One region of the Gordonia humi genome, then DNA from elsewhere that is predicted to be linked to it. Evidence: riboswitches for the same ligand, from Rfam matches in the RefSeq annotation. Region 1 holds a riboswitch; each other region holds the start of a gene.
The links. Region 1 has a riboswitch for S-adenosylmethionine ahead of BKA16_RS02385 (2OG-Fe(II) oxygenase). Riboswitches for the same ligand answer to the same signal wherever they lie in the genome.

Region 1 (4,296 bases):
ACCGTAGCGCAGCGGGCCGACCGGCCCCACGCGGTCTACCCACCGCCCCACCCGTGGAGAGGTGACCGCCATGGTGCCGCTCACCAGCAGCAGCGACGCGCCGACCGCCGGTTCGCCGAGGTCGTGGCGGTCGCCCAGATACGGCGGCAGTACGAGCAGCGCGGACGCGTAGAAGGCCGCGAGGAAGAAGTCCGAGAGGAGCGCGGCCCGGAACCGCGGCTGCTCGAACAGGTCGATCCGCAACAGCGGGTGGCTCGCTCGACGCTCGATGCCGATCAGGGCCGCCGCACCGACGACGGCGACCGTCGCCGCGACGTACACGCCGGCGCTACGCCAACCGAGCGTCTCCGGGAGCGAGACGAAGGCCACGGCTCCGGCCACCGTCCCCGCGAGCGCGATCTGTCCGGCGACGTCGACGCCGATCCCGCTGCTCGGCGGCGGCGACGGCACCGCGGCGACGATCAGGGCGATCGCCGCGATCCCGAACGGCACATTGATCCAGAAGACCGACCCCCATCCGAGCACCGGGACCAGCAGACCGCCGAGCACCGGTCCGATGGCGAGACCGACCCCGTTCACGGCGTACAGCCAGCCGACGGCACGTCCACGCTCTCCCTCCGGGAACAGATGTTCCACCAGCGTGGACGTGCCGGTGTACAGCACCGAGCACGCCGCGCCCTGGACGAACCGCGCCAGGATCAGCCAGCCGATGCTCGGCGCGAGCGCCGCCCCCACCGACGCGGCGACGAAGACGACCAGCCCCGCCAGCAGCATCGGACGACGGCCGTACCGGTCGCCGAGTCGGCCTGCCGTCACCATCAACATGGCCAGCGCGGTCAGGAAGCCGCTGAGCACCAGTTGGCTGGCTCCGATCGTCGTCCGCAGTTCCCGCGTGATCGCAGGCAGCGCCGTCGAGACGATGGTGAGATCGATACAACCCAGGAACGACGCCGTGGCGAGACCGATGAACCCCGCCGCGCGGCGCGGGGCCGCCTCGACCCGGACATCGCTCACCGTGCCGACCTCCGCTTCTTGAATCGCAGCGGCAGCCAGGCGGCACCGTCGTCGACGAATCTGGCCCTCGTGGCCGCCATGGCGGCCGATATCTGTTGCGGGTAGACGACGAAGTCGTATCCTTTCGCCGCCCACAGCGGTTGAATGATCGGGACCTCTTCGAGCAGATACGTGCGGCAGCCGTTCCAGATCCGGTCCTCGTCCGGGCCGCCCTCGCCGCGGCGGGCGACGAACCGATCGATCGTGGCGTCGATCGCAGCGGCGTACTCGTCGTCCGACCGATACGCCTCGCGCACCCGATCGAGGGCGCGAGGATAGTCGGGGTCGCTCAGCGCAGTGTCCCAGCGCAGAACGTCGACGTCGGCGGTGAGGAGATCCAGGAGCGGCCGATTGCGCGCCAGCCACTGATCGCCACGGCGGCGGGACAGTTCATAGGCCTCACCGGGCGCCGCGTCGACATTGTGTCGCTGCAACGTGTCGGCGACGGCGACGGTGACCCGAGCGAAGCCGCTGCGGTTGAGGAGGTCGATCGTCGCACCGAACTTCTCCCCTTCGTGATAGTCGGCGCCGACGCTGACCAGCAGAATGGTCGATCGCCCGGTGTACTCGTACTGGAGTCCCTTCAGGTCGAACGCCGCCTTGTGCGACGTCGATCCGACGGGCGCGATGGTGGTCGCGGTCATCAGCTCCACACCGCCAACGGCTCGTCGCCTCCGCGAACACCGATGAACACGCCGACGGTGACGCGCGGACGGTCGGCGGACGGCGCGACGGCGTGGACCCGGCGCGGATCGATGAAGATCGCATCCCCGATCGTCGGTCGCACGGTCAGCGCCGGTTCGCCGACGTCGGCGCGGTCGATGCCCCAGACCCGCTCGCCGGACAGCCCCCGGTAGTCGTCTTCGCTCGGGTACGCGTCCCAGATCTCCAGCTCACCGCCTGCGTCGGGGACGTCGAGGTACACGTTGACCGACAGCTGCCGTCGGATGCCGAGATCGTCGTCGGGGAGGTTCCGGTGCAGGTTGTCGGTGTGCGGTTCCAGATCGACGCCCGCCTGCTGGTATCGGGCGACTCCGACGAAGAACTTTCGGCTGTGCCACGACAGCAGCGTCGCCCCGGAGGGCCACGCCTCGTCGAGCAGGATACGGACGGTGTCGGACGGATACGGGTACGGCGCAGCGCGAGCCCGCAGGTCCCGACGATGGCCGGCGGCGTGGTCGAAGTACGTCGACTCCGCGCCGTCACGGGTCTCGGAGAACGCCTGACCGATGCGTCGGAACTGCGGATCGGTCGCGAGCGGACCGTGATCGTCACGTCCGACGAGTCTCTCGCGCAGCCCGTCGAGCGCCACCGCGTCGACGAGCCCGGTGACCCGCACCGCGAACACGTCGCCTTTGAGGAGGCGAAGCAGGTGGTCGGCGGAGAATTCCTCCGCCGTCGTCGTCGTGACCAGTTCCGATCTCCGTGTTCGGCGGTCGATGATCGTCGTCATACGCGTTCCTCCCCTGTCGGCATGCGCCGTGTCGATTCGTCTGCCTGTCGGATCATCCGATCCAGCGCACGTCGATCGATCAGGAGCGGGCCGACGAGTCGGCGCGGTTCATCGTCTCTGGCATTAGCACCTTGTGCGTCGCCGCTCCCGGCGGAGTGCGGCCCACGGTTGCTGCGGCGTCGAAGAGCCAGTCTCTCGGCCGCTCGTGATGAATCTGTGTGCAGCGCAAACCTAAGCCCCGCCGCGCCGTCGTATCAACAGATGACATCGACGGGTCTCCGGGCCGCCGCAGGTCGGCGGCTATTAATCACCGGGGGCGCAACCGCGTCGAGTGCTGGGCGGGAACAGACGGTGGCGTCGGCTCAGATCTGGCGCTCGAAGAAGATCAGGGTCCCGTCGGGATCGGTGACAGCGAGCGCGTTCGCATCGTCGACGCGATAGGTGTAGCCGTCGTTGACGGCGGTTACGAATACCGACCGGATCCGTCTCCGGTCAGAACGACGAGCGAGACCTCGATGTCGATCGTGTCGCCGCTGCTCTTGGTGACGCCGCGATAGAAGAGCGATCCGTCGTCGTTCCACCGGCAGACGGTCGCGGCCGCGTCGACGGTGTCGACCGAGGCGACGGCCGTCTGGTCCGCGTAGCACTGCGGAACGTCGGCTGACGCCTGACCGGCTCCGAACATCGCGGCTCCGACGCCGACGCCGGCGATCACCGCGGCGGCCGCACCCGTGCGGAACGTCATGCTGTTCATGTCTGACTCCTGTCGTGACGATCTCCGCACCCGGTGTGCGACGCGTTTGACGATTCCGTGCCCGAGACGGTGTGTCTATGGGGACTACTCCCCATCGACACTGGTCAACGACGGTCTTTGGCGTCGTCCGTACGAAACGCATCGCCGAGGCCGCCGTCATGGCGTCCGTTCGCCGGGCGCGTTCAGAGATCGGTTCGAGGCGTCACCACACACGCGGCCGGAATGTCGTGGACGCGTTCGGCGAGCCGACGTTCCGCCGCGGCGAGGAGCCTAGTAGGGCTGCGGCGACCGGACGGTCCGGATGCACGCGTCACGATCGTGACTCCGACGCGGCCGACGTCGTCAGTCTCGACCGCCACGTCTTCCGCGGTAGCGGCCCCATGGGGCCGCAGGAGCCAGCGGGTCGGAAGGGCGTGACGAGTTGTCGAGGATAGCTCGCGGGGTAGTCGGGTTTGGCGGCTATTCCCAGGTCCGAGCTGGTGAACCGCCGGGATCGGTCGTAGGAGAACGTTCCGGCGAGGTGATCCCAGACAAGGGTGAACAGGCCGAAGTTGACGTCACCGTCGCCGGGATGCTTCAGGTGATGGAATCGGTGTCCGGCGTTGAGCGCGAGCACGTATCGCATGGGCCCGACGCGGTAGTCGGCATTCGAATGCTGCATCAGCAGTTGCACGGCTACGCACACCGCCAGGGCGGAGGCGACGGAGGTGGGAATGCCCAGCGCTATCAACGGGACAACTCCGCCGAACATCTCGAGTGTTTGGTGCACAGGGTGCTTCATCAGGCCGTTGAGCCCATAGCAACGGGTGACACTGTGGTGGACCGCGTGCAACCGCCACATCCATCCGAAGCGGTGACTGGCCATGTGGACGACGGTGATACCGAAGTCGGCGACCACGATCGAGACGACCACCTGGGCCCAGAAGGGCCACGACGTCGGCCACCACGTGTGCGGTCCGCGTGCGGCGGCGAGAATGGGGATGATCGCAACGCTGAGCAGGATGAGCGACTCGTTGACGAGACCGTGCAAGGCGTC
Region 2 (4,296 bases), 560 kb from region 1:
GTGCCGACACCGAAGCTGGCCCGCACCGCACCGCCCGGGCGCCCGATCTTCGCGAGCAGCGGATGCGCGCAGAACTTGCCGTCGCGCACCCCGATGCCGTGGCGACTGCTCAGGTACTCGGCGACCTCCCGCGGAGTGTGTCCGTCGACGACGAAGCTCGCGATCCCGATGCGCGACGGCGCATCGTCGAAGATGCGCAGCGGGTGCACGTGCGGCAGGGCGGCCAGCCCCTCGTCGAGACGTTCCACGAGGAGTTCCTCGTGCCGGCCGATCTGCTCGAAACCGATGTCGCGCAGGGTCTGCGCCGCGGCCGCGATCGACACCGCGCCGAGCACGTTCGGCGATCCGGCCTCGTGCCGTGCGGCGCCGGTGTGCCAGACGACGTCGTCGATCGAGACGGCGGCACCGGCGCCGCCGCCCGCCAGATACGGCTGCGCGGCGTCGAGCCAGTCGCCGCGGCCCACCAGGACACCCGCACCGAACGGCGCGTACAGCTTGTGCCCGGAGAAGACGAGGTAGTCGACGCCGAAGCTCGCGACCGACACCGGCCGGTGCGGCACCAGCTGTGCGCCGTCGACCAGGATCCGCGCGCCGTGTCGGTGAGCGATCCCGGCCAGTCGCCCGATCGGGAGGACCTCGCCGGTGACGTTCGACGCGGCCGTCACGGCGAGCAGTGCGGCGGGTCTGCGCGACAGTTCGGCTTCGAGCGCCCCGAGGGTGTCCTCCAGACTCGGCCGCGACGACACGACACGGGCTCGTCCGGTGCGGGTCCACGGCAGCAGGTTCGCGTGATGCTCGATGTCGAGGACCACCACGTCACCGGGCACGATCGATGCCGCGAGATTGATCGAGTCGGTGGTGTTGCGGGTGAAGACGACGGTGTCGTCGGCGCGGGCTCCGACGAAACCGCGCACCGTCTCGCGCGCCTGCTCGTAGCGGGCGGTGGTGACCTGGGACAGGTGCCCGGCGCCGCGGTGCACGCTCGCGTACTCGGTGAGCGCCGCGCTCACCTGCTCGGCCACCGAGGTCAGTGCGGGCGCCGACGCCGCGTAGTCGAGATTGGCGTAGGCGATGGGCGATCCGGTGGTCGGCACGAGGGCCTCGGCGCCCGCTACCGGAGCGAGGGCACGGATGATCGGACGGCACACGGGGCCATCGAGAACAGCGGTCATGACGAGACTCCTTGGAATTCCACGCTTGTCCGCGACGGTCGACGCGGACCGGGTCGTCACCCGGAGCACCCCACCGTGAAATGGAGGGTTGCTGTCCAGCGAGCCGGGGCTGTCGGCTGGAACTCGTGACCCGTCGTCGACTATGCCTCACCGTCGACCGGCAGCCGAGACTTAAACCCACGGCGAGCGCAATGCCCCCCGGCCGGGTCATTCGGTCGGCCGTCGCGCACCCCCCGTCCACCTCCGGCGACCGATAGAATCGCCCATGTGACGAATCCGTGGGGTCCCGGCGGCCCGCAGCCACCGCAGCCGGGGTCTCCACGCGTCCCGAATCCACCGGCGTATCCGCCGCAGCAGCCCGGCTACCAGCACTTTCCGCAGCAACCGTATCGACAACCGTATCCGCCGTATCCGCAGCAGCAGCTCGCGTATCCGCCTCTGCCACCGCGCAGATCGCGGGCCGGGCTCGTGGTCGCGCTGATCGTCGTCGCCGCGCTCGCGGTGGGCGGCGTCGTCGTGCTGATCCTGGCGCCGTGGTCGTCCCCTGAGCGGAGTTCGGCGCCCTCCCATGAGACCGTGATGCTCGCGCACGGCGTCGGTGTCGACGTCGACGTGCCCGCCGGCTGGCGGGTCGAGACCGGGACGTACGACGGCGACGAGGCGCTGATGATCCTTCCGGACGACGAGGACCGGAGCATGGCGCGGGTGTTCGCCGACATTGACACGATGGACGACGGCGGCCTCGCCGACGAGGTGCATGCGGTCATCGGATTCACCGATGCGTGCGGATCGCAGTTCGCGTCCCTCGACGCGGGCGAATGGGATCACGACACCGAGAACGAGACCAGCGGCGACGCTCGCTTCGTCGCGCACCGCGCCGTCACGGCGGTCGACGGCACCTACTGCTTCGGTATGACCGGCGTCGACTACGGCGCGGCGTCGTCGACGTTGGGCTCCGACGGCGCCGATCTGGTGCAACAGCTCATCGACGACGATGCGATCACCGCGGCGACCGCGGCCTGACAGACTGAACCGACCGACTTCTCGAACGGAGACACCATGGGCATCATCGGCAAGATGCGCGGCGAACTCGTCGACATCATCGAGTGGATCGACGACTCGCGTTCCACTCTCGCGTGGCGCTTTCCGCGCTACAACAACGAGATCAAGAACGGCGCGCAGCTGATCGTGCGCGAAGGCCAGCAGGCCGTGTTCGTCTACCGCGGGCAACTCGCCGACCAGTTCGATCCCGGGCACTACGAACTGACCACCGAGAACCTCCCCATCATGAGCACGATCCAGGGGTGGAAGCACGGATTCAACAGCCCGTTCCGCAGCGAGGTCTACTTCATCAACCGCAGGCCGGTCACCGACCTGCGGTGGGGCACGCCCAACCCGATCACGCTGCGCGACCCCGACTTCGGCATGGTGCAGGTCCGCGCCAACGGGCTGTGCGTGATCCGCGTCGCCGATCCGGCGATCTTCCTCCGCGAGATCATCGGCACCGACAGCGAGGTGAACGCCGACGAGATCACCGAACTGCTGCGCCGGGTGATCTCGACAGCCTTCTCGGACATGATCCTGGAGACCGGAGTCGGTGCCATCGACCTGCAGGGCAAGCAGGTCGAGCTCAGCGAGAAGCTGCGTGACTACGTGCAGAGCCGCGTCGACGACGAGTTCGGCCTGCACGTCGACTCGATCCAGATGAACATCTCGCTGCCCGACGAGATCACCGCCGCGATGACGCGCGGTGTGGCCCGAGGCGTCGAGGAACAGGGCTTCCTCAACAACGTGAACGACCTCGGCCGCTACCAGCAGGCCAAGTCGGCCGACGCGATGCTCGCCGCCGCCCAGAATCCGGGCGGAGGCACCGCGGGCGACATGATGGGCATGGGGATGGGCATGGCGATGGCGAACCAGTTCGCCAACCAGTTCGGCCAGCAGCAGCCGCAACAGCAGGCGCAGGCCGGTCCGCCGCCGATGCCGACCGCGCAGGCCTTCCACATCGACCAGAACGGGACCGCCGCGGGTCCGTACACCGTCGACCAACTGCGCGGGGCCATCACACCGACCACACTCGTGTGGGCGCAGGGCATGGCCCAGTGGACGCAGGCCGGTCAGGTCGCCGCGCTGGCGCCGTTGTTCGCTCCCGCCGGACCTCCGCCGCTGCCGCCGCAGACTCCGCCCGGCCCGCCCGCACCGCCCGAGCAGCAGTAGTCCAGCGATGACGCAGCCTCCTCCGCTGCCGCCGCAGGGCCGCCCGCAACCTCTGACACCGCAGCCCGCGACGCAGCAGTCCTCGACACCGCAGTCCTCGACACCCCAGTCCTCGACACCGCAGCCCCCGACACCGCCGCCGGTACCGTCGGAGCCCGCTCCCGCACCGCCCACCGCGGCCGACCGAGCCCAGCATCACGTCACCGAGCAGACGCGCACCTATCCGTGCGGGTCGTGCGGGGCGCCGCTGGTCTTCGCGCCCGATCAGCAGAATCTGGCCTGCGGGTCGTGCGGTCGGACGTACCCGATCGAGCTCGACGCGCAGGCGCGGATCGTCAAACACGATCTGCGGACGGCGATGGCGGCGATCGCGGCGGGCGCCGTCGGGCTGGCCTCGGTGGGCGGGAACGAGCACGAGGTGGTCTGTCAGTCGTGCGGCGGCACGACCGTCTTCAACGGCAGCCTCACCGCCACGCGCTGCCCGTACTGCGCGACGCCGATCCAGCGCGACGACGTGCAGGATTCATCCGCACGCTTTCCGCTCGACGCGATCGTCCCGCTGCACATCGGCGAGGCGAAGGCGCGCGAGTCGATCGAGAGCTGGATCAACAGCCGCTGGTTCGCTCCGCGCGAGTTCAAGAAGTATCGGACGCTCGGCTCGTTCACCAGCGTGTATCTGTCGTACTACTCGTACGACGCGGATACGACGACCAGCTATCACGGGCAGCGCGGCGACACGTACACGGTGACCGTGGGGTCCGGGGACAACCGGCACACCGAGACCCGCATCCGATGGCGCCCGCGGTCCGGTGTGGTGCGCGACCGGGTTCGCGATCTTCCCGAGGTCGCGAACACCGGGATGGACGCCAAGCGGATCCGCGACCTGGAGCCGTGGCCGATACAGGCC
Region 3 (4,296 bases), 3.0 Mb from region 1:
GCTGGGCCGTCTCGCGTCGCGGCGGATCACCGATGCGCGCAAGGCCTCCGATCCGCGCGGGTTCCTGGAGGCCCGCCGCACGGGCTACTCGCCCGGCGACACCGATCTGTCCTGGTCGGCCCTGACCCCGACGCGTGCTCTGCTCGTGTCGGCGCTCGACCGGCCGCCGCATCCGGCGGTGACCGGGGCCGAAGTGACCGGCCCACTCGACCGAACGGGTCTGGACATGATGGCGGGCTGGCTCGCAACAGCGTTGGGCGTGCCGGTCACCAGACGTTCCGGCGCGATCGGCGTCCGCATGCTGCGTGGTGACTCCGTGTTGTCGATGACGGTCGACGAGGCGGGCGACAGCGGCACCGTGTCGAGTACCGGACATCCGGACGGCCACGTGGCCTATGCGCGCCGCACCACCGCCGAATGTCTGGCCGAAGAACTCCGCAGCCTGGATGCGGACGAAGTGTACGAGGCGGCGCTGGCCGGTCTGCCCGCCGTCGACTATGAGGAGATGCCATGACGCCCGAGACCCTCGTCTTCGACTCGTCGGCCGATCTGATCGAGACCGCCCGCGCGCGTCTCGTCGACGCCGTGGTGCGTGCGCAGGAGGCGCGCGGTGTCGCGTCGGTCGCCCTGACCGGCGGTTCCAACGGTATCGGTCTGCTGCGGGCGCTCGCCGCCGACTCGGGCGACATCGCCTGGCAGCGCGTCGAGATCTACTGGGGCGACGACCGGTTCGTCCCCGCCACCCATCCCGAGCGGAACGCCGGTCAGGCGTTCGAGGCGCTGCTGTCGTCGGTGCCCGTCGATCCGGCCCGCGTGCACGTGATGGCGCCGTCCGACGGCGAGTTCGGCGACGACATCGAGGCCGCCGCCCGCGACTACGCGCGCCTGGTGGGCCCGGAGACCGTCTTCGACGTGCACCTGCTCGGAATGGGCGGCGAGGGGCATGTCAACTCGCTGTTCCCGCACACGCCCGCCACCGCCGAGGAGTCGGCGGCCGTCGTCGCCGTGACCGACTCGCCGAAGCCCCCGCCCGCACGTCTGACGTTGACCTTCCCGGTGATCAACCGCTCCCGCGAGGTCTGGTTCCTCGTCTCGGGTCCGGAGAAGGCCGAGGCCGTCGCCGCGGCGCACGACGGCGCCGACCGCGTCGACTGGCCGTGCGCGGGCGCGCACGGCACCGAGGCGACGGTGTGGTTCCTCGATCAGACGGCCGCGTCGCAGTTGGGCTGACTCCCCCGCTTCCGGCCCGCGCCGGTTGAACTCGCCCGCTCTCGCTGTCGTTCCCGCGCGCGGAGCGAGTCACAGTTCACGATCGCCCCGTTCGGACTCCGGTCCGGGCGGGGCGATCGGCGTCTGTCGCCGGCCTTATGCGCATGACGACGCCAACTGTCCGGTATGCGGCATCGTGCCGGGAATTGGCGTCACACTGCTCCGGAGGGTGGGCCGAACCCGGCCGCGCCCGTAACGTCGTCGGCGGTTATGAGCGTCAGCGTCAAGCCCTGGCTTGCTGGCCGGCAACCCTCCCTCGCGGCGGGGTGCTCCAGGTGAGAACCCGGCCGTGCGAGATCCGCACGGTAAGCGCGATCGTTGAAGGACGTCACCCCGTGACCGAAGTCTTTGCCCGCCCGCTCCGCGGACCGAGCGTCGTCGACCTGCCCGGCGACGCCGATCTGGTCGCCGCGCCGCTGGTGTCCGCCCGCAGACCCGCACAGTGGATCGGCACCGCTGTCGTGGTGCTCCTGCTCGCCATGGCGCTCCACGCGGTGGTGACCAACGAACGTTTCCAATGGCACGTCGTCGGCTCCTACTTCACCGACGACGCCATCCTTCGCGGGCTCGGCCTCACTCTGTGGCTGACGGCGGCGGTCCTGGTGGTCGGCTATCTGCTGGGCATCGTGCTCGCCGCGATGCGGCTGTCGACCAATCGACTCCTGTCCGGCATCGCCTTCGGCTACGTGTGGCTGTTCCGCTCGGTCCCGCCGCTGGTCCAGCTCCTGTTCTGGTACGAGCTGGCGTCGCTGTACCCACGACTGTCGATCGGCATCCCGTTCGGCCCGGAGTTCGCGACGGTCGAGACGGCGCACCTGTTCAGCGGCGTGTTCGCCGCCTTCGTCGCCCTGTCGTTGGACATCGCGGCCTTCGCCGCCGAGGTGGTGCGCGGCGGGCTGCTGTCGGTCGACCACGGCCAGACCGAGGCCGCCCAATCCCTCGGGTTGGGCCGGCTGCGGATCTTCCGCCGCATCGTGCTCCCGCAGGCCATGCCGTCGATCATCCCCGCATCGGGCAACATGCTGATCGGGCTGTTGAAGGCGACGTCGATCGTCAGTGTCATCGCCGTACAGGACCTCCTGTACTCCGCGGAACTCATCTATCAGCAGAACTACCTGATCATCCCACTGCTCCTGGTGGCGACCGTCTGGTATGTGATCCTCACGACCGTCCTGTCGATCGGGCAGCACTACGTCGAACGCCACTATGCGCGCGGCAACCGACGCGACACCGGCACGGGCTTCCGGGACACCCTCCGAGCCAACCTGCCGCTCCTCGGGTCGGCGTGGACGCAGCGCGGAGCGAGGGCATGAGCGCCCCCGCGGTCCGCATCCGGGGCCTCCGTAAGAGCTTCGGCTCCGCGACAGTCCTGCACGGAATCGACCTGGACATCGCCGAAGGCGAGGTGACCGTCGTCATCGGACCGTCCGGCTCCGGCAAGTCGACGCTCTTGCGCTGCGTCAACCACCTCGAGCGACCGGACTCCGGATTCGTCGAGGTCGACGGGGAGGTCATCGGCTATCACCCGACCGGCGGACGCCTGCGGGAGCGATCCCCGCGCGACGTCGCTCGCCAACGGTCGCGGATCGGCATGGTGTTCCAACAGTTCAACCTGTTCGGACATCGCACTGCCGCCCAGAACGTCGCCGAGGGGCCGATCTCGGCGGGGGCATCGCGCGCCGACGCCACGGCGACCGCGACGGCCCTACTCGATCGTGTCGGCCTGACGGGCAAGGACGACGCCTACCCGCGGCAGCTCTCGGGCGGGCAGCAACAGCGCGTCGCGATCGCCCGGGCACTCGCCCAGCAGCCGCGCCTGATCCTGTTCGACGAACCGACCAGCGCACTCGATCCCGAGCTCGTCGGCGAGGTCCTCGGCGTCATCAGAGACCTGGCGGCCGAACGGATGACCATGCTGATCGTCACGCACGAACTGGGCTTCGCCCGCGAGGTCGCCGACACCGTCGTCTTCGTCGACGACGGCCGGATCGTCGAATCCGGTCCCGCCGACGCCGTACTGACCTCTCCCGTACACGAACGCACCCGCGCGTTCCTCTCCGCCGTCCTCTAAAAGCCCTCTCCCGGGCGCGCAGTCGCGCTCGCATCCCCCAAGGATCATTCATGCCTGTTTCACGAATTTCGCGACGTCTCGTCGCAGCCGCCGTACTCATCACCGCCGCGGTCGCCTCACTGACCGCATGCGGGTCGAGCTCGTCGACGCCGACCGATCAGGCGGCCGTTCCGACCGCCGACGTCGTGTCGGCGATACACGCCGACCCGAGGATCCACGACCTGCTGCCCGCGGACATCCGCACCGCGGGTTCGGCCACGCTCGGCACCGTGCAGGCCGTCGGGCAGGCCGGGCTGCCCCATGCCGGTGTCGTCGACGGCAGGCAGGTCGGTCTCGACATCGACATCGCCGACGCTGTCGCACGGGTCCTCGGCATCGAATGGAAACGCGACTACGGCACGTTCGCCACGATCATCCCCGGCGTGCAGAACGGCCGGTACCAGGTCGGCGAGGCGAACTTCGGCGTCACCGAGGCGCGGACCCGAGTCCTCGACTTCGCCACGTACCTGAACGACGGCCAGGGCTTCCTCGGCGCGTCGACGGTCACCGCCGAGCACATCGCGTCGCTGACCGACGCATGCGGTTATCGGATCGCCACCTCGCCGGGTTCCACGTTCCAGACGCTCCTGGAGACCCACGCCGACGACTGCGCGAAAGCCGGAAAGAAGCCGTGGACGGTACAGTACTTCGCCGACCAGGGACCGATCGTCCTCGGCCTGCAGAACGGCAAGGTGGACCTGTACTTCGGCCCCACGCTGAGCCTGCGCTACGCCGAGAAGCACATCGCAGGCACCCGTTTCCTCGGTGAACTGACCACCACCCCGGTCGGTTTCGTCACGGCGAAGGGTTCGCCGCTCGCGCCGGCCCTGGTCGCCGCGGTGAACAAGCTCATCACGACCGGCGAGTACGGTGCGATCTTCGCCAAGTGGGGTGTACCGGCGTCGCAGGTGCACGAA

Region 2: another riboswitch for S-adenosylmethionine. It lies ahead of BKA16_RS04895 (aminotransferase class V-fold PLP-dependent enzyme); the one in region 1 lies ahead of BKA16_RS02385 (2OG-Fe(II) oxygenase).
Region 3: another riboswitch for S-adenosylmethionine. It lies ahead of BKA16_RS15995 (amino acid ABC transporter permease); the one in region 1 lies ahead of BKA16_RS02385 (2OG-Fe(II) oxygenase).

What each region holds. Positions count from the first base shown of each region.
Region 1 is NZ_JACIFP010000001.1:526,669-530,964, forward strand. It holds gene BKA16_RS02375 (MFS transporter) at 1-1,014, opposite strand, end outside; gene BKA16_RS02380 (tRNA-dependent cyclodipeptide synthase) at 1,011-1,697, opposite strand; gene BKA16_RS02385 (2OG-Fe(II) oxygenase) at 1,697-2,506, opposite strand; SAM riboswitch class I at 2,612-2,721, opposite strand; gene BKA16_RS02390 (hypothetical protein) at 2,970-3,260, opposite strand; gene BKA16_RS02395 (sterol desaturase family protein) at 3,571-4,296, opposite strand, start outside.
Region 2 is NZ_JACIFP010000001.1:1,084,424-1,088,719, reverse strand. It holds gene BKA16_RS04895 (aminotransferase class V-fold PLP-dependent enzyme) at 1-1,172, opposite strand, end outside; SAM riboswitch class IV at 1,189-1,303, opposite strand; gene BKA16_RS04890 (hypothetical protein) at 1,440-2,195, shown strand; gene BKA16_RS04885 (SPFH domain-containing protein) at 2,232-3,389, shown strand; gene BKA16_RS04880 (hypothetical protein) at 3,397-4,296, shown strand, end outside.
Region 3 is NZ_JACIFP010000001.1:3,481,259-3,485,554, forward strand. It holds gene BKA16_RS15985 (glucose-6-phosphate dehydrogenase assembly protein OpcA) at 1-514, shown strand, start outside; gene pgl (6-phosphogluconolactonase) at 511-1,230, shown strand; SAM riboswitch class IV at 1,476-1,587, shown strand; gene BKA16_RS15995 (amino acid ABC transporter permease) at 1,605-2,582, shown strand; gene BKA16_RS16000 (amino acid ABC transporter ATP-binding protein) at 2,579-3,340, shown strand; gene BKA16_RS16005 (transporter substrate-binding domain-containing protein) at 3,391-4,296, shown strand, end outside.